DNA from 4 places in the Zoogloea sp. GW822-FHT05C07 genome. Region 4 is predicted to be linked to each of the others. Evidence: predicted binding sites of a transcription regulator. Region 4 holds the regulator's gene; each other region holds the start of a gene.
What was found. Region 4 encodes FNR, which switches genes on or off when oxygen is low (the NO sensors DNR and NnrR bind a similar motif). Its sites were predicted from a motif close to TTGANCTAGNTCAA; they were not measured.
Positions count from the first base shown of each region.

Region 1: AC3QL2_RS18960 (DUF2249 domain-containing protein) is a predicted target of FNR. The motif match lies at 2,357-2,370, and genes of this name have one in related genera.
Region 2: cobA (uroporphyrinogen-III C-methyltransferase) is a predicted target of FNR. The motif match lies at 2,164-2,177, and genes of this name have one in related genera.
Region 3: nirJ (heme d1 biosynthesis radical SAM protein NirJ) is a predicted target of FNR. The motif match lies at 1,786-1,799, and genes of this name have one in related genera.

Region 1 covers NZ_CM179510.1:4,110,943-4,115,717, forward strand. Annotated here, with positions in the region: gene pqqB (pyrroloquinoline quinone biosynthesis protein PqqB) at 1-451, opposite strand, end outside; gene pqqA (pyrroloquinoline quinone precursor peptide PqqA) at 571-645, opposite strand; gene AC3QL2_RS18950 (alpha/beta fold hydrolase) at 764-1,663, shown strand; gene AC3QL2_RS18955 (c-type cytochrome) at 1,803-2,216, shown strand; gene AC3QL2_RS18960 (DUF2249 domain-containing protein) at 2,448-2,714, shown strand; gene AC3QL2_RS18965 (HPP family protein) at 2,721-3,905, opposite strand; gene AC3QL2_RS18970 (hypothetical protein) at 4,006-4,775, shown strand, end outside.
Region 2 covers NZ_CM179510.1:2,147,015-2,151,789, reverse strand. Annotated here, with positions in the region: gene AC3QL2_RS10115 (c-type cytochrome) at 1-299, opposite strand, end outside; gene AC3QL2_RS10110 (cytochrome D1 domain-containing protein) at 362-2,077, opposite strand; gene cobA (uroporphyrinogen-III C-methyltransferase) at 2,236-3,141, shown strand; gene AC3QL2_RS10100 (transglutaminase family protein) at 3,394-4,775, shown strand, end outside.
Region 3 covers NZ_CM179510.1:2,440,595-2,445,369, forward strand. Annotated here, with positions in the region: gene AC3QL2_RS11535 (cytochrome D1 domain-containing protein) at 1-432, opposite strand, end outside; gene nirJ (heme d1 biosynthesis radical SAM protein NirJ) at 536-1,729, opposite strand; gene AC3QL2_RS11545 (ATP-binding domain-containing protein) at 1,907-3,613, shown strand; rRNA gene AC3QL2_RS11550 (16S ribosomal RNA) at 4,071-4,775, shown strand, end outside.
Region 4 covers NZ_CM179510.1:3,754,179-3,758,953, reverse strand. Annotated here, with positions in the region: gene AC3QL2_RS17425 (universal stress protein) at 1-119, opposite strand, end outside; gene AC3QL2_RS17420 (sulfite exporter TauE/SafE family protein) at 147-854, opposite strand; gene hemN (oxygen-independent coproporphyrinogen III oxidase) at 967-2,361, opposite strand; gene fnr (fumarate/nitrate reduction transcriptional regulator Fnr) at 2,480-3,214, shown strand; gene AC3QL2_RS17405 (SirB2 family protein) at 3,233-3,619, opposite strand; gene AC3QL2_RS17400 (oxygen-binding di-iron domain-containing protein) at 3,691-4,431, opposite strand; gene AC3QL2_RS17395 (methyl-accepting chemotaxis protein) at 4,439-4,775, opposite strand, start outside.

The sequences.
Region 1 (4,775 bases), 360 kb from region 4:
CCTGCGGATGGAAGCTGCGGCCGTCGAGCGGAACCGGCTGGCGGTCCACGCCGCAATAGTGTTCGAGCAGGTGCAGGATGGGGTTGCCGCGGGTCAGATCCTCGAACACCGGGTCGGTGGTCCAGATCGGCCATGGGCTGCCCTTTTCGCGCAGCATGTAGAGGCCGGTGGTGTGGTCAATCTGGGCGTCCACCAGGACGACCGATTCGATACCGCAGCCGCGCAGGCCTTCGCTGGGCCAGGTGCCGGCAAATTGCTGGAATTGCTGCAGGATGTCCGGCGAGGCATTGACGAGCGTCCATTTGGCGCCGTCGGCGCTCACTGCGATGGACGACTGGGTGCGGCGCTGCAGGCCCGCCTGGCCGGCACGTACGCCCCGGCAGTTGGCACAGTTGCAGTTCCACTGGGGAAAGCCACCGCCGGCGGCGGAGCCGAGAACTCGGATTTTCATGGCTTGGACGTGACCGCTGGTGCTGTGTGGGGCGTTGCGGCACCGGGGGGCCGAGCCGCAACGCCGACTCGCCAAGGCGAGATGGACGGACAGGCCGCTGGCGGCCTATCCGGATGCCATCACTTGGCGGCGATGTACATGGTGATTTCGAAGCCGAAACGCAGATCGCAAGCTTGGGGGGTGGTCCAGGTCATGATGAGTCTCCAATTTTTTGATTGATGGTTACGGTCCGCCGGAAGGCGAATCCGTGGAATGCATTGTTGCGGGGGCGGCATACTTGCGCCTCACGAAAATCATTATTTCGAGGTTGGAATGGCGAACGGATTGCTCGACGTGGGCGACGACCACCGGCTGTATTACGAGACCTGGGGCAACCCGGCCGGTGTGCCGGTGGTAGTGCTCCATGGCGGGCCGGGCAGCGGCTTCAGCCCGCGTCTGCGCGAGCTCTATGACGAGCGGCGCCATCACGTGGTGTTCTTCGACCAGCGAGGCTGCGGGCGTTCGCTGCCGTTTGGCGAGATCCGCGCCAACACCACGGCGCATCTCGTCGACGACATCGAGCGCCTGCGCCGCCATCTCGGCATTGTGCGCTGGTGGGTGAGTGGCGGCTCGTGGGGGGCGACGCTGGCGCTGGCCTATGCGGCGGCCTATTCGCAGGTGGTGGACGGCCTGGTGGTGCGCAGCGTTTTCATGCCGGGCGATGGCAATGTGCGCTGGTTCTTCGAAGGGCTGGCGACGCTGCGGCCGGAGGCCTGGCGGACCTTGTCCGCGGCGCTGGGCGGTGCGCCGGATCTGCTGGCCGAACTGGCTTTCCGTCTCAGTGGGGATGACCGGGAGCTTGCACGGGACACGGCGCTGGCCTGGCTTACTTATGAGCAGGCAGTGAACGATCCGGCCGCGCCGCTGCCATCGCCGACGGTGGAGGAGCTCGACCGCCTGGTGGGCAAGTACCGGCTGCAGGCCCATTACCTGCAGTTCGGCTGCTTTCTTTATGAAGAGGACTTCCTGGATGCCTGCGCGGGACTGTCCGGCGTGCCGGTCTGGCTGATCCACGGTAGTGACGATGTGGTCTGTCCGCCATCGAACGCCGAGCGCATCCACGCCCGGATTGCCGGCAGCCGGCTGGTACGGATCAACGGGTGTGCCCACGACCCCTTTCATCCGGGGATGGCGGCGGCGTGGCGGGCGGCGCTGGGGGGCGGAAAGGGCTGAAAAATGGTCGGAGCGCGCATCGGCCGGTGCCAATTGATGCGGGTCAATGAGACGGGAAGGTGCTGAGGGCTAGCATCGCACCGTGTTCCTGAAGTGTTCCGTGGAACCCCCAATCCCCATTAGATTACCGAGACCGTTCATGCGTACAACAAAACTCCTCCCCCTGCTTCTCGTTGCCCTGCTGGCCGCCTGCGGCAAGTCCGAAGCTCCCAAGTCCGAGGCGCCGAAGGTTGAAGCGCCTGCTGCCGCTGCTGCGCCGGCCGCAGCTCCGGCGCCGGTGGCCGACGCGGCAGCCGATGGCGGCAAGGGCCTCGACGTGTTCAAGAAGACCTGTGTGATGTGCCACCAGACCGGCGTCGCCGGCGCGCCCAAGCTCGGCGACAAGGCCGACTGGGGCCCGCGCATCGCGCAGGGCAAAGACGTCCTGTACAAGCACGCCATCGAGGGCTTCAATGGAAGCAAGGGTGCCATGCCGGCCAAGGGCGGCAACCCGTCCCTGTCCGATGAAGAGATGAAGGCCGCTGTCGACTACATCGTCTCCAAGGGCCAGTAAGCGTTCGATTCTCCTTTGACCTCAGCGCGCACCCCCCGCGCGCCAAAGCCCGGCCGGGCAATCTGCGGCCGGGTTTTTTTTGCCTGCTGATTGGAGCGCGGGTGCTTGAATGTACGAGCCCTGCAGCACCGCGCGCAAACCCGATGCAGATCAAGGAAAGCCGGTTTGGCCGACGGCACACTGACGATACCCGACAGATTCAGTCGGATTTATCGATACCTTGGAGCCAGCATGCAAACCATCCACGTCTGCAACCACACCACCCCCGAAGCCATCTACCCCTTTGACGCCCGCGGCATCGCCAAGCGTTTCCGCCACGCGGCCATCTTCGGCGCGCTGGATGCACTGGTGCCGGGCGAAACGATGCGCTTCTGCAATGACCACGATCCGCTGCCGCTGCTCGGCCAACTGCAGCAACGCTACGGCGAGACGGTGTCCATCACCTACCAGCAGCGCGAGCCCGGCGCGATCGTCATCGACTTCGCCAAGCTCGGCTGAGCACGTTCAGGTCTGGTCGCCCCGCACGTAATCGAGGGCCTCGTGCTGGAACAGCACGGCGGTCATCGTCGTCGGGGTGATCAGGCCGACCAGTTTGCCGGCTTCGTCCACCACCGGCAGCGCCCCTTGACCGCGCTGGCCGAGGATGTCGGCGGCGACGGCGATGCCGTCGGTCAGGCTGGCGGTGCGCAGGCCGCTGCGGGGCGTCAGCATGAGCTGCCCGACGACCTCCGGCTTGTCGGTGTGCGGGCCAGGGGTCGGACGCAGCAGGCGGCGCACGTTGTCGCCGATGCGCTGGCCGTTGTCCGGTTCCACGTGGTGCAGGAAGTCCTTCAACGTCAACAGGCCGATGACCCGCTCGGCCCGATCCACCACCGGTAGCACTGAAAGGGCGTGGCGGCTCATCAGGCGCCAGGCGTCGTTGAGTTCGGTGGCGAAGTCCACGCGCTGCGTCGCCGGGCCCATCACATCACCGCAGGTCAGCAGCACATGGCGGTGGAAGGCGTGGCGCGCTGCGCGCTGGAAGACCTGGGTCAGGTCTTCCTCGCTGATGTCCAGGTAGGCGTCGATCTCTTCCAGGGCCGCGGCGAGGTCCGGCTGGCGGATGCCGGCGGGGCTGCGCTCCGGCAGCTTGGGCGTGGATACGGCGGGCGAGCACAGCGGATAGCGCCGGCCGGGAATCAGGTTATTGACGGTGGTGGCGGCCAGCAGCATGGCGATCACGTTCCAGCCGACCGCGGTCAGGCTGGTCAGCGCGTCGAGCCCCTGGGACGCGGCGCCAACCATCACCAGCGCCATCGCGCCGCCAGGCGGGTGGATGCAGCGCAGTTGGCCCATGAACCATACCGAGATGGCCACCGCCAGCGCGCCGGCGAGGAACGGCGAGGCGATCCAGTGCCCGCAGGCGAAGCCGGCCAGCGCCGGTAGCAGCAGGCCGCCGGCCACGGACCAGGGCTGGGCCAGCGGGGAGTGCGGTAAGGTGAACAGGATCACCGAGGTGGCGCCGAGGGGCGCCAGCTGCCGCTTGGCTTCGGCCGGTGCGGGTAATACAAACAACACGCTTTCATAGATCAGTACGCCGATGATTGCCGCGAGGGCGCTGCGCCAGCGTTCGGCGCGGGACAGGGGGGCGGCGTCGGCGAAAAGGTAGCGGCGGGAAAAACGGAGCAGGGCGAGACGAATGGTTTCCATGGGGTTGAATCTTGTTTTCTTGTTCTGGCATGCCGGCAGGCATGCAGCTTAGGGACGATTCCTGACATGAGCCTTGATCTGTGATTGGTAGGAGGGAAAAGTGCTGCTGATCTATCTGGGGGCGAGCGTCGTGGCGGCGTTCGGGCTGGCCGTCGGGCTGGCGGTGACGGGGGCTTCGCCGGCCGCGGCGGCCCATGCGGCCTTCGCGCTGGGGGCGATGCCGCTGATCTTCGCCGCGATGGGGCATTTCGTGCCGGTGCTGACGCGCAGTGGCGCGGCGGAAAAGCCAATCCACTTCCTGCCGTTGGCGCTGCAACTGGCTGGTGTGCTGGTGGTGGCCGCGCTGGCCGGCGTGTTGCCCGGCTGGAGCCTGCATCTGGCGGCGAGCATCGGCATCGTGGCGGCCCTGGGCTTCCTGGCCTGGCAGTGGCGGCGTGGCCGGGCCGCTCTGGGGCGCCCGCACCCGGGGCTGGCCTGGTACAAGGCGGCGCTGGGTTGTCTGGCCGTTGCGCTGGTGGCTATCCTCGCTGGACTGCTGTGGCCGGCGGCGTATGCCGTGTTGCGCCTGGCCCATCTGCATCTCAATACCCTCGGCTTCATCGGCCTGACCGCCATTGGAACCCTGCATGTGCTGATGCCGACCGCTCTCGGCCAGCCGGACCCGCAGGCGGCGATGCGGCTGCGGCGCCAGTTGCCGTGGGCGCTCGGCGGTGTCGCGGCCAGTGCGGCGGCGGGGCTTATCCCGTTGTTGGCAGTTGTGGGGGGATTGGTGATCGGTGGCGTGCTGATCCACACCTTGCATGGCTGGTGGCGGACCTACGGCCTGGCGCGGCTGCTCGGTGATGGCGCGGCGGTGACGCTGACCGGGGC
Region 2 (4,775 bases), 1.6 Mb from region 4:
CAGCCCAGCACGTCCTTCAGCTCGGCGTCGCTGATCTTCTCGGCCGGGTTGGGCGGCATCGGGATCTGGCCCCAGTTGCCGGAACCGCCCTTGCGGACCTTGTCGGTGAGCTTGGCGACGGCGTCGCCCTGGCCCTTGTACTTGGCGGCGACGTCCTTGAAAGCCGGGCCGACGAGCTTCTTGTCCATCGAATGGCAGGCCAGGCAGCCGGCCTTCTGGGCCGACGCGGCCGGGTCGGCGAAGACGCTGCCGCTGGCGGCGGTGGCCAGCAGGGCGAGCAGCAGGAAGCGTTTCTTCATTTCTTGTCTCCTGGATGAAGGTGCCGCCGCCCGGGGGCTCCGGGGGCGGCCGGACACGATGCTCAGTAGATGTCGTGCTGCGTGTTGTAGAGGTTGAAGTGGCCGGTCGGCGTGATGATGCGCGGATCCTTGATGACGGTCTTCAGTTGCAGGGTCTTGTCATCCACGACGACGATCGCCGATTCCTTGTTCTTGGCGCTCCACACCGAGAACCACACTTCGTCGCCCGCCTTGTTGTACTCGGGCTGCACTACGCGCTTGGCGCCGTCGTCCTTCAGGCCGGCCCACTCGCCGATAGGCAGGGTCTTGTAGCCGGCAGCCAGGTTATTGACGTCATACACCACGATCGACTGGGAGATCTTCGGATCCGGGTTCAGCGGCGCGTCGGAGTACAAGTGCTTGGACTTCGGGTGGCTCTTGACGAACAGCGCGCCTCCGCCCGGGCCCTTCAGCGATTCGACCATCTTCCAGGCGTACTGCGGGTGCTTGGCTGGGTCGGTGCCGATCAGCGCGATGGTGTCGTCGCCCAGGTGGCCGGTGGACCACACCGGACCGTACTTCGGATGGATGAAGTTGGCGCCGCGGCCCGGGTGCGGGATCTTGCCCACGTCGATGAGGCCGGCCAGCTTGCCATCCTTCATGTCGATCGCGCCGATCTTGTTGGACTGGTTGGCGGCCACCATGAAGTAGCGCTTGCTGCTGTCCAGACCGCCGTCATGCAGGTACTTGGCGACCGGGATTTCCTTGGTGGAGACGGCGTTGAGGTCGGTGTAGTTGACCAGCAGGGTCTTGCCGGTTTCCTTCACGTTGACCAGGAACTCGGGCTTGAAGTGGGACGCCACGATGGAGGCGACGCGCGGTTCCGGGTGGTATTCCTGGTCGCCGACGGTCATGCCGCGGGTGGCCATGATCTTCAGCGGCTCGAGGGTGTCGCCGTTCATGATCACGTACTGGGGCGGCCAGTAGGAGCCGGCGATGGCCAGCTTGTCTTCGTAGCCCTTGAACTTGGAGGTCTCGACGGAGCGGGCCTCGAGACCGGTGCGGATCTCGGCGACGTTGTCGGGCTTCTCCATCCACAGGTCGATCATGTTGATCTTGGCGTCGCGGCCGATCACGAACAGGTAGCGGCCGGAGGCGGACACGCGGGAGATGTGCACCGCGTAGCCGGTCTTGATCACGTTGATGATCTTCTTGGTGTCGCCATCGATGAGCGCAATTTCACCCGCGTCGCGCAGGGTGGTCGAGAAGATGTTCTCGATGTTGTAGCTGTTCATCTTCTTCTTCGGCCGCTGCTCGGGCGGAATGATGACCTTCCAGGTCGCCTTCATTTCCTTCAGGCCGTATTCCGGCGGCTGCGGAGGCGTCTGCTGGACGTAGCGGGCCATCAGGTCGACGGTGTCGTCGTCGAATTCACCGGAGGTGCCCCAGTTGGGCATGCCGGCGGGAGAGCCGTACTTGATGAAAACCTTCAGGTAGTCGGTGCCCGCGGCCAGGGTCTTGTCCGGCGTCAGCGGCTTGCCGGTGGCGCCCTTGCGCAGCACGCCGTGACAGCCGGCGCAGCGTTCGAAGTAGATCTGGCGCGCCTTGTCGAACTCCGCCTTGCTCATCGGCGGCGCCTTCGGGTTGATGTCCTGGTACATCTCCACGTTGGCCAGCGGCGACCCTGCCGCCTGGTACTTGGCAGCGGGATCGTTCGTCGATGTCTTCGGCTCTTCGGCGAAGGCGTGCGACAGGGCCAGCGGCAGCAAGGCCATGGCAATCGCTCCGGTTTTCCACATACTCATCGTGCATCTCCCTTTATGAACCCAACGAGCGGCCTATCCCGCTTGCGGCGAAGAGTGCGCTTCCGGGCTATTCCCCTTCCTTGACTCGGGTCAAGTTCGAAAAAGGGGACCGGCTGATAGATTGCGGCCGTCATGATTCCGGGAGTTCCGCCATGCCTCCGTCCGCCATCGCCAGCTTCGGCCTGCCTGCCGCCGGCACCCTGCGTGCCTTTGTCGACCAGCTCGTCGGAGGCCGCGGCAGCGCGCCGGCCGAGACCTTCAAGCCGCTTGCCGGTGGCATCCGCCCGGCGGGGCGGGTGGCGCTGGTCGGCGCCGGGCCGGGTGACCCCGAGCTGCTGACGCTGCGCGCCGCGCGGCTGATCGGCGAGGCCGACGCGCTGGTGGTGGATCACCTGGTCGGCGACGGCGTGCTGGACTTCGCCCGGCCTGATGCCGAGCGCATCTACGTCGGCAAGGAGGCCGGCCACCACACGCTGCCGCAGGAGGACATCAACCGCCTGCTCGTCGAACTGGCCCGCGATGGTCGCCGGGTGGTCCGCCTGAAGGGCGGCGACCCCTTTATCTTCGGGCGGGGCGGCGAGGAACTGGAAGAACTGCTGGCCGCTGGCATCCCCTTCGAGGTGGTGCCGGGCGTCACCGCCGCCTGCGGCGTGGCGGCCTACGCAGGGATTCCGCTGACCCACCGGGATTACGCCCAGTCGGTGGTGTTCGCCACCGGCCACCGCCGGGCCGGCGAATCGGCGCTGGACTGGACGGCGCTGGCGCGCCCGCATCAGACCGCAGTGATCTACATGGGCGTCGGCATGCTGCTGTCCCACTGCGCGGCGTTGATCGCCCACGGTCGTTCCCCGCAGACCCCGGCTGCGCTGGTCGAGAACGGCACCACGCCGCGCCAGCGCATCGTCACCGCCACCCTCGAGACCCTGCCGGACAAGGCCACGCTGGCCGGCATCCGCCCGCCGGCGCTGCTGATCGTCGGCGAGGTGGTCAGCCTGGCTGGCAAGCTGGCCTGGTTCGATGCCGCCACGGCGGAGGCCGGTGCGGCCGCCGTGGCCTAGCTCCGCAGGCTTCCGCTGCCTTGTAACCGGGATATGCACATTATTGGTGCATATCCCGGTGTCCATTCTGGTGCGTGCACGGCGGGCGGTTGCCGGGTCAGCGCGCCCCATCCCCGTTTCGATACTCCAAAAGCCTCGGTTTGATGCAGGATCGCAACATCCACGCAACAGGAGCGGCGTAAACCGCTTGGCGTGAAGCTTGCTACGTCAGGCAACAAGTCTGCAAACCGCGCCCCAAGAACGGAGTATCCCGTGACCATCCATGTCGCCCTCAATCACCTGACCTCCTACAAGTACGACCGGCCGATCAATGTCGGCCCGCAAGTCGTCCGTCTGCGGCCGGCACCCCACAGCCGTACGCGCATCCTGTCCTACTCGCTGAAGGTGCTGCCCAAGCCCCACTTCATCAACTGGCAGCAGGACCCGCAGTCCAACTACCTGGCGCGCCTGGTTTTCCCGGAGAAGGTCACCGAGTTCAGCATCGAGGTGGACCTGGTTGCCGAGATGTCGGTGATCAATCCCTTCGACTTCTTCCTGGAACCCGAGGCCGAGAATTTCCCGTTCGAGTACGCCGGCGCCCTCAACCACGAGCTGGCCCCGTACCGCCTGAAGGAAGAGGCTAAGCCAGAGTTCAAGAAGTACCTGGACGGCATCTCCCGCGACAAGACCCGGGTGGTGGACTTCCTGGTCAAGCTCAACGCCGACCTGCAGAACCACATCGGCTACGTGATCCGCATGGAGCCGGGCGTGCAGACGCCGGAAGAGACGCTCACCAAGCGCACCGGCTCGTGCCGCGACTCGGCCTGGCTGCTGGTCCAGCTGCTGCGCCACCTGGGCCTGGCGGCGCGCTTCGTGTCGGGCTACCTGATCCAGCTGAAGGCCGACGTCAAATCCCTCGACGGCCCGTCCGGCACCGAGGTGGACTTCACCGACCTGCACGCGTGGACTGAGGTATACCTGCCCGGCGCCGGTTGGGTCGGCCTCGATCCGACCTCCGGCCTGTTCGCCGGCGAGGGCCACATCCCGCTGGCCGCATCCCCCGATCCGTCGTCGGCAGCACCGATCTCCGGCCTCATCGACGAGTGCGAGTGCGAGTTCGAGCACCGCATGGAGGTCACCCGCGTGTTCGAGGCGCCGCGGGTCACCAAGCCCTACACCGAGGAGCAATGGGCCGAGATCGAGGCCCTCGGCCATCGCATCGACGCCGACCTCGACGCCAACGACATGCGCCTGACGATGGGGGGCGAGCCGACCTTCGTGTCCATCGACGACCCGGACGGCGCCGAGTGGAACACCGAGGCGATGGGCCCGACCAAGCGCGTCCGCGCCGAAGACCTCTACCACCGCCTGCGCGAGAAATACGGCCCCAACGGCCTGGCCCACTTCGGCCAGGGCAAGTGGTATCCGGGCGAGCAGCTGCCGCGCTGGTCGCTGACCTGCTTCTGGCGCAAGGACGGCCAGCCGATCTGGATCAACCCGGACCTGATCGCCGACGCCTCGGCGCCGGGCGAAGCCACCGAAGACCAGGCCAATGTGTTCCTGGCCGGCATCGCCGAGCGGCTGGCGCTGGATCCGCAGCGGGTCTTCCCGGCCTTCGAGGACGCTTTCTACTACCTGTGGCGCGAACGCCGCCT
Region 3 (4,775 bases), 1.3 Mb from region 4:
GGCTTCGACGACGATGAACAGATTCATCGGATCGGCCTTGGCCACGTCGCCCTGGCGGGCGTCCGGCAGGCTGCCGGGCGGATAGGGTTCGACGCGCGAGGCGCGGATGTCGGCGGCGCTCCACGTGGGCGCGGGGCTGACCGGCGAGTAGATCCACTCGGCGAGGGCGTCGATCTCTGCGGCGGACAGCACCGCCGAGAAGGGCGGCATCTGCGTCGCGGTGCGGCCGTCGCGGATCGTCGCGACGGCATCCTTGCGCTTGAGGCGCTCGAGGCTGTCCGGCAACAGGGCCGGCCCCATTGCGCCCAGCCGGCCGGCGCCGTGGCAGCTGGCGCAGTGCTGGGCGAAGAGTTCCGCTGCGCCGGCCCGGGCCGGCAGGGTGGTGAAGGCCAGCGCGGCGAGGGCGATGGCGGGGATGAGGCGCTTGATCATGGTGCTCCGGTCCCTTGTGCGGGCGAATGCGCCCACCCGCGGGCTTTGTTGAGGCGGCGGGGACGAACGAGTCACCCTCACGGTGTGCCGTCGGTTTGCCGTTTCAGGCGATGGAGTGCAGCCGGACCCACGGCTTCACTTCCAGGCGCTCGCCGTCGGCGACGCCGATCTCGGTGTTGTCGAGGTAGCAGCCGGGGTCTTCCTGCCATGGATCGCCGGTCAGTTGCTGGGCTCGCACGCGGGTGTTGCCGTTGCAGATGGACAGGTAGCGGCAGTCGGCGCAGCGTCCCTTGACCGGCCGCGGCGACTGTTTGAGGCCGGCCATCAGCGGGTCCGACAGATCGGTCCAGATGTCGCCGAAGCTGCGCTCGCGGACATTGCCGAGGGTGTGGTGCCACCACATGGTGTCGGGATGGACGTTGCCCAGGTTGTCGATGTTGGCCACGTTGATGCCGCTGGAGTTTCCGCCCCATTGCCGCAGCTTGGCCTCCACGTGGGCCGCATGCTGCGGGAAGCGTTGTTGCACCCAGTGCAGGAAGAAGGGGCCGTCGGCGTCGTTGTTGCCAGTGGTGAAGTCCTTGTCGAGGCCGCGCCGCTCGCAGTCCCAGGCCGTGTCGAACAGCAGATCCATCGCCTTGCGGGTGAGGATGTGGTGGGCATCGTCGGCGCGGTTCTTGTTGCCGCGCCCGGCGTAGTTGAGGTGCGAGAAGTAGAAGCGGTCGATGCCTTCATCCTCCACCAGCTGCAACACGGCGGGCAGGTCGGTGGCGTTGTCCTGGGTCATCGTGAAGCGCACGCCGACCTTCACGCCGAGCTCGCGGCACAGGCGCAGGCCGGCCAGCGAACGCTCGAAGGCGCCGTCGAGGCGGCGGAACTTGTCGTGGGTCGCGCGGATGCCGTCGAGGCTGACACCCACATAGTCGAAGTCCGCGGCGGCGATCGCATCGATGTTGTCCTTGTCGATCAGCGTGCCGTTGGATGACAGGCCGACGTAGAAGCCCATCGCCTTGGCGCGGCCGGCGATCTCGAAGATGTCCGGCCGCAGCAGGGGTTCGCCGCCCGAGAGGATCAGCACCGGTACGCGGAAGGCCTTCAGGTCGTCCATCACGCGGAAGATCTCCGGTGTGTCGAGCTCGCCGGCGAAGTCCTTGTCGGCGGAGATCGAGTAGCAGTGCTTGCAGGTCAGGTTGCAGCGGCGGATCAGGTTCCAGATGACTACCGGCCCCGGCGGCGCACGGCGTGGGCCGAGGGGCGTGGGAGTGGTGATTTCGCGGATATAGCTCGAAATGCGGAACATGGCCTCACCTTCCGAAGGGTTTTGGGCATTGTCTCCGTGGGGAGGGGCGCCCGGCCTTGATGGGTATCAACCGGGCATCTGCAGCGGCGGCGGATCTGTGATGACCGCGACCTCACATATGTATAGCAGCGTGCGCTGCAACGGGCGGCATGACAATCGGTGGGCCGGGCTGACAGAATGGCCGGGTTGCGATCCAGACCGGATCCGATCACGAGAATCCCCGACATGGCTGTCATTCATCCCGAAGGCTGGCGCGAGTTGAAGGCCAGCGGCGCCGCCCAGCGCGAAATCGAAACCCTGGCGATTCTTGCTGCGGAGTTGGACGACACTTACACGGTTTATCACGGCGTGCACTGGACGCGGGTCCAGCAGGGTAATTACGCCATCGTCGGCGAGATCGATTTCGCGGTCGTCGGGCCGACTGGCAAGCTGCTGCTGATCGAGCAGAAATCCGGCTTCTTGGCCGAGACGCCGGAAGGCCTGGTGAAGCGCTATGCCCAGAAGGACAAAAGCGTGCCGCTCCGACTCGCGCGGACCGTCGATGCGTTCACCCAGCGTCTGAGGGCGATCTGCGGGATCGAATCGCCGCAGGTCGATGCGCTACTGTTCTGCCCGGATTACACCGTGAAGCAGCCCGGCACCGCGGGTATCGACCCGGCGCGCATCATCGATGCGGGAAAGCGGGATTACTTGGCGCACACCGTGCGCTCCATACTGCCGGCGCGGGGTGAGTCGGTCCTCTATAAGGATAAGCTGCACCGCTTCCTCGGCGACGTGCTGCAACTGGTGCCGGAAGTGCATGCGGTCGTCGGCGAGGCGCATGCGCTATATACACGGTTGGCCGGTGGCCTGGCGGAGTGGGCGCGGCGCATCGAGTGCGAGCCCTTCCGCCTGCGCGTGATCGGCACTGCCGGCTCGGGCAAGACCCAACTGGCGATGGCGGTCTATCGGGATGCGCTCGCCGCCGGGCGCAAGCCGCTCTACGTTTGCTACAACCGGCCGCTGGCCGATCACATCGCGCTGATCGCCCCGCAGGGCGGTCAAGTCCTTACTTATCACCAACTGGCTGACCGTGTCTGTCAGGCAGCCGGCGAAGTGCCGGATTTCAGCCGTGAAGGCGCCTTCGCCCGATTGGAGGGCTTTCTGGACAAGCATGTTCCGGATGAGGCGGATCGTTTCGACGAGATCATCATCGACGAAGGGCAGGACTTCCATGCCCGCTGGGCCGACAACCTGCTGCGTTTCCTGCGCCCAAGTGGGCGGGCCTGGTGGCTGGAGGATCCGATGCAGAACCTCTATGGCCTGCCACAGGTTCAGTTGCCGGGCTGGGTGACGCTGCGTTCCGACATCAATTACCGCAGCCCGAAGGACATCCTCGCGTCCCTCAATCTATTGCTGCCGCTGGAACACCCCGTCGATGCCGGCAGTCCTCTGAGCGGATCGGACATCGACATCCTGATTTACACGACGCCCGACGAACTGGTGGCCCGCTCGGTCAGCGCAGTCACCCGTGCCATCGGTCTGGGCTTCAAGCGTTCGCACATTGCGCTGATCAGCTATCGCGGGCGCGAACATTCGGCGCTGACGCCATTCACGAGACTCGGCCCTTATTCGCTTAGGGCTCCCACGGGGCGCTACGACCTGCTGGGTAATCCGATCCTGACCGAGGGCGACATTCTGACGGACTCTGTGTTGCGCTTCAAAGGCCGGGCCGCGCCTTGTGTGATTCTCACTGAGGTGGATTTTGAAAGCCTCGACGACAAGGCTGTGCGGCGGCTTTTTGTTGGCGCCACGCGTGCTACGATGAAATTGACGCTGGTTGTATCGGAGCGGGCGGCAGCAATTCTCCAGGCCCGGCTGAACGATGCGGACAGGGCCTTTTGAGCGTTGGACGTTACCAACTGGGTCGTGTGTTTCCTGTAAGAACGTCTTTGTTGGAGGGGTACATATAGAGGCCAAACACCCGATACTCGGCGCTCGAGAATTATTTTCCCAAATAGTGTTGACGCATTCCGATAACTCTTTATAATGCGCAGCTCTTTCGCTGCAGCGCGTTACGAAGTAGGCGCTACGGGGTGAGGAGGCGGTGCTGAAGCGGTTTGTGTGTTTCGGTGCTGGCGCGTTAAGCAGTTTGTTTCGAAGTGCTGAAACAAACTGCTTGACAGGGTTAAAAGGCTCTGTATAATGCGCACCTCTTCGCTGCTTCTGCAGCAGTTCTTTAAAAAGATGAACAACCGATAGGTGTGGGTGCTCGGTTTTGAGGGGTGACTGATTTATATCAGAAGCCACAAAGAAATTGAAGTATCTGCAGAAATCGTCAGGTTTCTGGAGTTTTTGGATTGAACTTAAGAGTTTGATCCTGGCTCAGATTGAACGCTGGCGGCATGCTTTACACATGCAAGTCGAACGGCAGCACGGGCTTCGGCCTGGTGGCGAGTGGCGAACGGGTGAGTAATGCATCGGAACGTGCCGTGTAATGGGGGATAACGTAGCGAAAGTTACGCTAATACCGCATACGCCCTGAGGGGGAAAGCGGGGGATCGTAAGACCTCGCGTTATACGAGCGGCCGATGTCGGATTAGCTAGTTGGTGGGGTAAAGGCCTACCAAGGCGACGATCCGTAGCGGGTCTGAGAGGATGATCCGCCACACTGGGACTGAGACACGGCCCAGACTCCTACGGGAGGCAGCAGTGGGGAATTTTGGACAATGGGCGAAAGCCTGATCCAGCCATGCCGCGTGAGTGAAGAAGGCCTTCGGGTTGTAAAGCTCTTTCAGTCGGAAAGAAATCCTTCGGGTTAATACCTCGGGGGGATGACGGTACCGACAGAAGAAGCACCGGCTAACTACGTGCCAGCAGCCGCGGTAATACGTAGGGTGCGAGCGTTAATCGGAATTACTGGGCGTAAAGCGTGCGCAGGCGGTGATGTAAGACAGATGTGAAATCCCCGGGCTCAACCTGGGAACTGCGTTTGTGACTGCATCACTCGAGTACGGCAGAGGGAGGTGGAATTCCGCGTGTAGCAGTGAAATGCGTAGAGATGCGG
Region 4 (4,775 bases):
GGATGCACATACAACACATGCACATCCGGCACGCTCTTCAGTTGGCCCGCCAGCGCGATCACCTGATCGACGACACGCTCGGCTACCGGAGAATCATCGACGGCCAGCAGGATTTTCATGATTCGCTCCGCCTTCCAGGAAAAGACTCAGAAATGGCAAACCACGCCATTCCACAGATTGCTGCCGAGGGTCGGCGTCGTCACCAGGCCGTACACGCCGAAGGCCAGCACCACCAATCCAGACCCCGTCCGCACCGCCCGGTTCCGCACCACGTCGCGCAGACGCTTGAGCAGCATGCCGGCGAGCAGCAGGTTGGGCAGCGTGCCAAGGCCGAAAGCCAGCATCAGGCCCGCGCCGCGCTCGGCCGAGCCGGTCACCAGGGCCGTCGCCAGCACGCTGTAAACCAGGCCGCAGGGCAGGAAGCCCCACAGCAGGCCAAGCGGAAGGGCCTGACTCACGCTGCGCGCCGGCAGGAAGCGCCGGGTCAGCGGCTGGATGCGCGCCCACAGCTTGTGGCCGAGTTGCTCGACGCCGGACAGGGCCCGTGTGAAGCCGGTCAGGTAGAGCCCGAGCGCCACCAGCATCAGGTTGGCGGCCACGTACAGGACCAGCTGGATCGGCAGGATGTTGTTGAACAGCAGGCCGACCGTCCCGATCGCCCCCATCGCCGCGCCGGCCAGCGTGTAGCTGCTGATCCGCCCGACGTTGTAGGCCAGGTGCAGGGGCCAGTCACTGCGCCGCTGGCCGGGCAGCTGCACGGTCAGCGCGCTGACGATGCCGCCACACATGCCGACACAGTGGGTGCCGCCGAGCAGGCCGATGAGGAAGACTGCGAAATAGCCGGTTTCGGGCATGGAGATTCAACCTGGACAAACAAAAACGCCCCGTGGGCAACACGGGGCGCGTTCCAACACTTGGCTCGGCATTCTAGCCCGCCCACCTCGGAGCGGCCAGCCGGCCGGAAGTTCAGATCACCTTCGAGTAACGGGTGCGCTCCCGGTCGGCGCGCAGGTACTTGTCGAAGACCATCGCAATCGCCCGCACCAGCATGCGGCCGGCTGGCAGCACGGTGATCCACTGCTTGTCGATCTTCAGCAGGCCACCCTTCTCCATCTCGCGCAGGTCGGCGAGTTCGGCAGCAAAATACTTGTTGAAATCGATCAGGTGGGCGATCTCGATGGACTCGATGGACAGCTCGAAGTGGCACATCAGCGCCTGGATGATGGCCCGCCGCAGCAGGTCGTCCGGCGTCAGCTCGATGCCGCGCAGCACCGGCAGGCGGCCGGTGTCGATGATGTCGTAGTACTCGTCGAGGGTCTTCACGTTCTGCGCGTAGGTCGGACCGACCTTGCCAATGGCCGACACGCCGAAGGCCAGCAGGTCGCACTCCGCGTAGGTGGAATAACCCTGGAAATTGCGATGCAGGCGTCCCTGGCGCTGGGCCGTGGTCAGCTCGTCGTCCGGCTTGGCGAAGTGGTCCATGCCGATATACACGTAGCCCGCCTCGGTCAGGCGGCGAATCGCCAGTTGCAGGATCTGCAGCTTGGTCTCGCCGGACGGCAGCTGCGCGTCAACGATGCGGCGCTGGGGCTTGAACAGCGTCGGCAGGTGCGCGTAGTTGTAGATCGACAGGCGATCCGGCGACAGCGCCAGAATCTGCTCAAGGGTGCGGTTGAAGCTGATGACGTTCTGCTTGGGCAGGCCGTAGATCAGGTCCACGCTGACCGACTTGAAGCCATGGGCCCGCGCCGCGTCGATTACCAGCTTGGTTTCTTCCTCGCTCTGGACGCGGTTGACCGCCTTCTGCACGTCCGGATTGAAATCCTGAATGCCGACGCTCATGCGGTTGAAGCCGAGCTCGGCCAGCAGCGCAACAGTGGCTTCGTCCACCTTGCGCGGGTCCACCTCGATGGAATACTCACCGTCCGGCACCAGCGTGAAGTGCTTGCGGACCATGCCCATCAGGCGGCGCAGTTCGTCGTGGGACAGGAAGGTCGGCGTGCCGCCGCCCAGGTGCAGTTGCAGTACTTCCCGCGACCCGTCGAGCTTGGCCGCCTGCATGTCCACTTCTTTTTCAAGATAATCCAGATACTTGGCGGAGCGACCGTGATCCTTGGTGATGATCTTGTTGCACGCGCAGTAGTAGCAGATCGTATTGCAGAAGGGGATGTGGAAGTATAATGAGAGCGGTTTGCCGATTCCGCCGACAGTGCGCCTCCCGAGCCAATGCTCCAGGGCATCGGAGTTGAACGCCTCGACGAAGCGGTCAGCGGTCGGGTACGACGTATACCTCGGGCCATTCACATCAAACTTGCGAATGAGCTCGGGATCGAATATCAGGTCTTTTTGTGTCGTGTTCATGGTGCACTTCTGTTGGTTGCGCTGAACAATCGCAGAATCGATCCAAAACAGTATTGACGTGGATCAAAGGGCTCCAAACGTTGGTAAAACCATCCAGTTCAGGTGATTGCGCGTGCAGATGAAATCGGTGATTCCGGTGACGGTCGTGGACATCAAGGTCGCGTGTTCCCAGTGCAACCTGCGGGAGTTGTGTCTTCCCTTCGGCCTCGACCCCAATGAGATCGACCAGCTCGACGAGCTCGTCGGCAGCCGCCGCAAGATCAAGCGGCAGCAGCACCTCTACCGCTCCGGCGACAACTTCGAGGCGATCTACGCGATCCGCGCCGGCTCCTTCAAGACCGACGTGATCCTCGAGGACGGCCGCGACCAGGTGACCGGCTTCCAGATGACCGGCGAAGTGCTGGGCCTCGACGGCATCAGCACCGAGCACCATTCGTGCAACGCCATCGCGCTGGAAGACAGCGAAGTCTGCGTGATCCCCTTCAACCGGCTCGAAGAGCTGTCACGGGAGGTGGAAAGCCTGCAGCACCAGTTCCACAAGATCATGAGCCGCGAGATCGTCCGCGACCACGGCGTAATGATGCTGCTCGGCTCGATGCGCGCTGAAGAGCGCCTGGCGGCCTTCCTGCTGAACATGTCCCAGCGCTTCACCGCGCGGGGCTTCTCGCCGTCCGAATTCCACCTGCGCATGACCCGCGATGAGATCGGCTCCTACCTGGGCCTCAAGCTCGAAACGGTGTCCCGCGCCTTCTCCCGCTTTCAGGAAGAAGGCCTGGTCGCCGTCCAGCAGAAGCACATCCGCATCCTCGACACACCGGGCCTGAAGCGCCTGCTCAACCACCACGCAGCCTGACCGCCGCCGGCCCTGGCCTTACAGCCAGGCCAGCCAGCCGAGCGGATTCTTGCTGACCGCCACCGACACTATCCACGACAGCGTCGCCAGCGCGCCCACATAGGCCGCGGCGCGCAGCCCACGCGGGCGCCTCGCCTTCAGCGCAACACTCCCCAGCCCGATATAGACGAGCAAGCCCAGCACCTTGGCGGTCAGCCAGGCATGCACGAAGGGATATTGGGCCGCCATCCAGGCCAGGCCGAGCGCACTGGCCAGCAGGCAGGAATCGACGATATGCGGCAGTACCCGCGTCAGGCGGGCCTGCAACAGCGGCGAACCGCTCAACGACCACCAGCCCCGCAATGCGAAGCCGCAACCACTGAGCACCACGCAGGTAATGTGGAAATGCTTGAGAGCCAGATACATGCCGCGCCTCCATCGTTCCGCGGCAAAGCCCCAGCTGCCGGCGGGCCCCGCGAAAGCGGGGCCGCAACACTTTAGCCGCGCAGCACGCCAACTTCCAGTGCGGCAAACCAGTTGATGAATCGCTGTACATCGGCGCCCTGGTAGATGGCCCCGTGCTGCGGCACCAGCATGTCGATCTCCAGGCGGGAAACGCGCTCGCACCAGTCGCGCTTGGCCCGGTCCGAGCCCATCCAGCGCTTGTGGAAACCTTCCGCATGACGGATATGGCGGGAGAAGTCCTGCACGTACAGCTCGTTATGGTCAGCCGGCAGCAGGGCCGCACCGACATCGCCCGAAAACAGGATTTTGGCCTTCGGGTCGTACAGGTGGAAATTGCCGGACGAATGCAGGTAGTGGGCCGGGATCGCCTGCAGCTCCAGGCCGTCGAGGCGGATTGTCATGCCCGAATCGGGGATCGGCACAAAGGTCGAATCCTGCCCGCCGAAATGGGGCAGGAAGCTCTGCCAGAGCCAGCTCGTGTAGCACTTCAGATCGGGCTTGAACTCCAGCCACAGGGCCAGCGAGGAAATGATGTCCGGATCCTGGTGAGACGCGAAGATGCCTGCCAGCCGCGTCGGATCGCACTCCGCCGAAAGCGCGGAGAAAACCGCCGGAAAGATCTCGATCCCACCCGGGTCGCACAACAGGGCTTCTTCCCCGTGGGCGACCACGTATTCGTTGGTATCGATGATGTAACCAGGCTTGGTCACATCCCGCGCGATCGCCAGCCAGCGGTGTTCCTCGTCCTGGTAGATGCAATGGGCCTGTTTCATGGGTTTCCTAATCCTTTACAAGGCGTTCCTTGCCGAGAACTTCGAGGGAGCGCTTGATCTGCGCAATCACCTCGGCAAAATCCGTCGATACCTGCATCAATGCCGCACTGAAGCTACCACCATAGGCCGCCTCGATCTTCGCCGAACGGGCCAGCACACCGCCCAATTCGACTAGCTGCTGGGTTTCCTCGACGGCCGCGCGCAAACGCAGATCGAGGGAGCGCAGGCGTACCTGCTGCTCGGCAAGCCGCGCAGCGCCACGCCGCCGGGCCTCCCGCGCGCCCGGCACGCCATCACCGCTGAGCTTCAGCGCCGCCGCCAGAATCGCCGCAATGCGCTGCTGC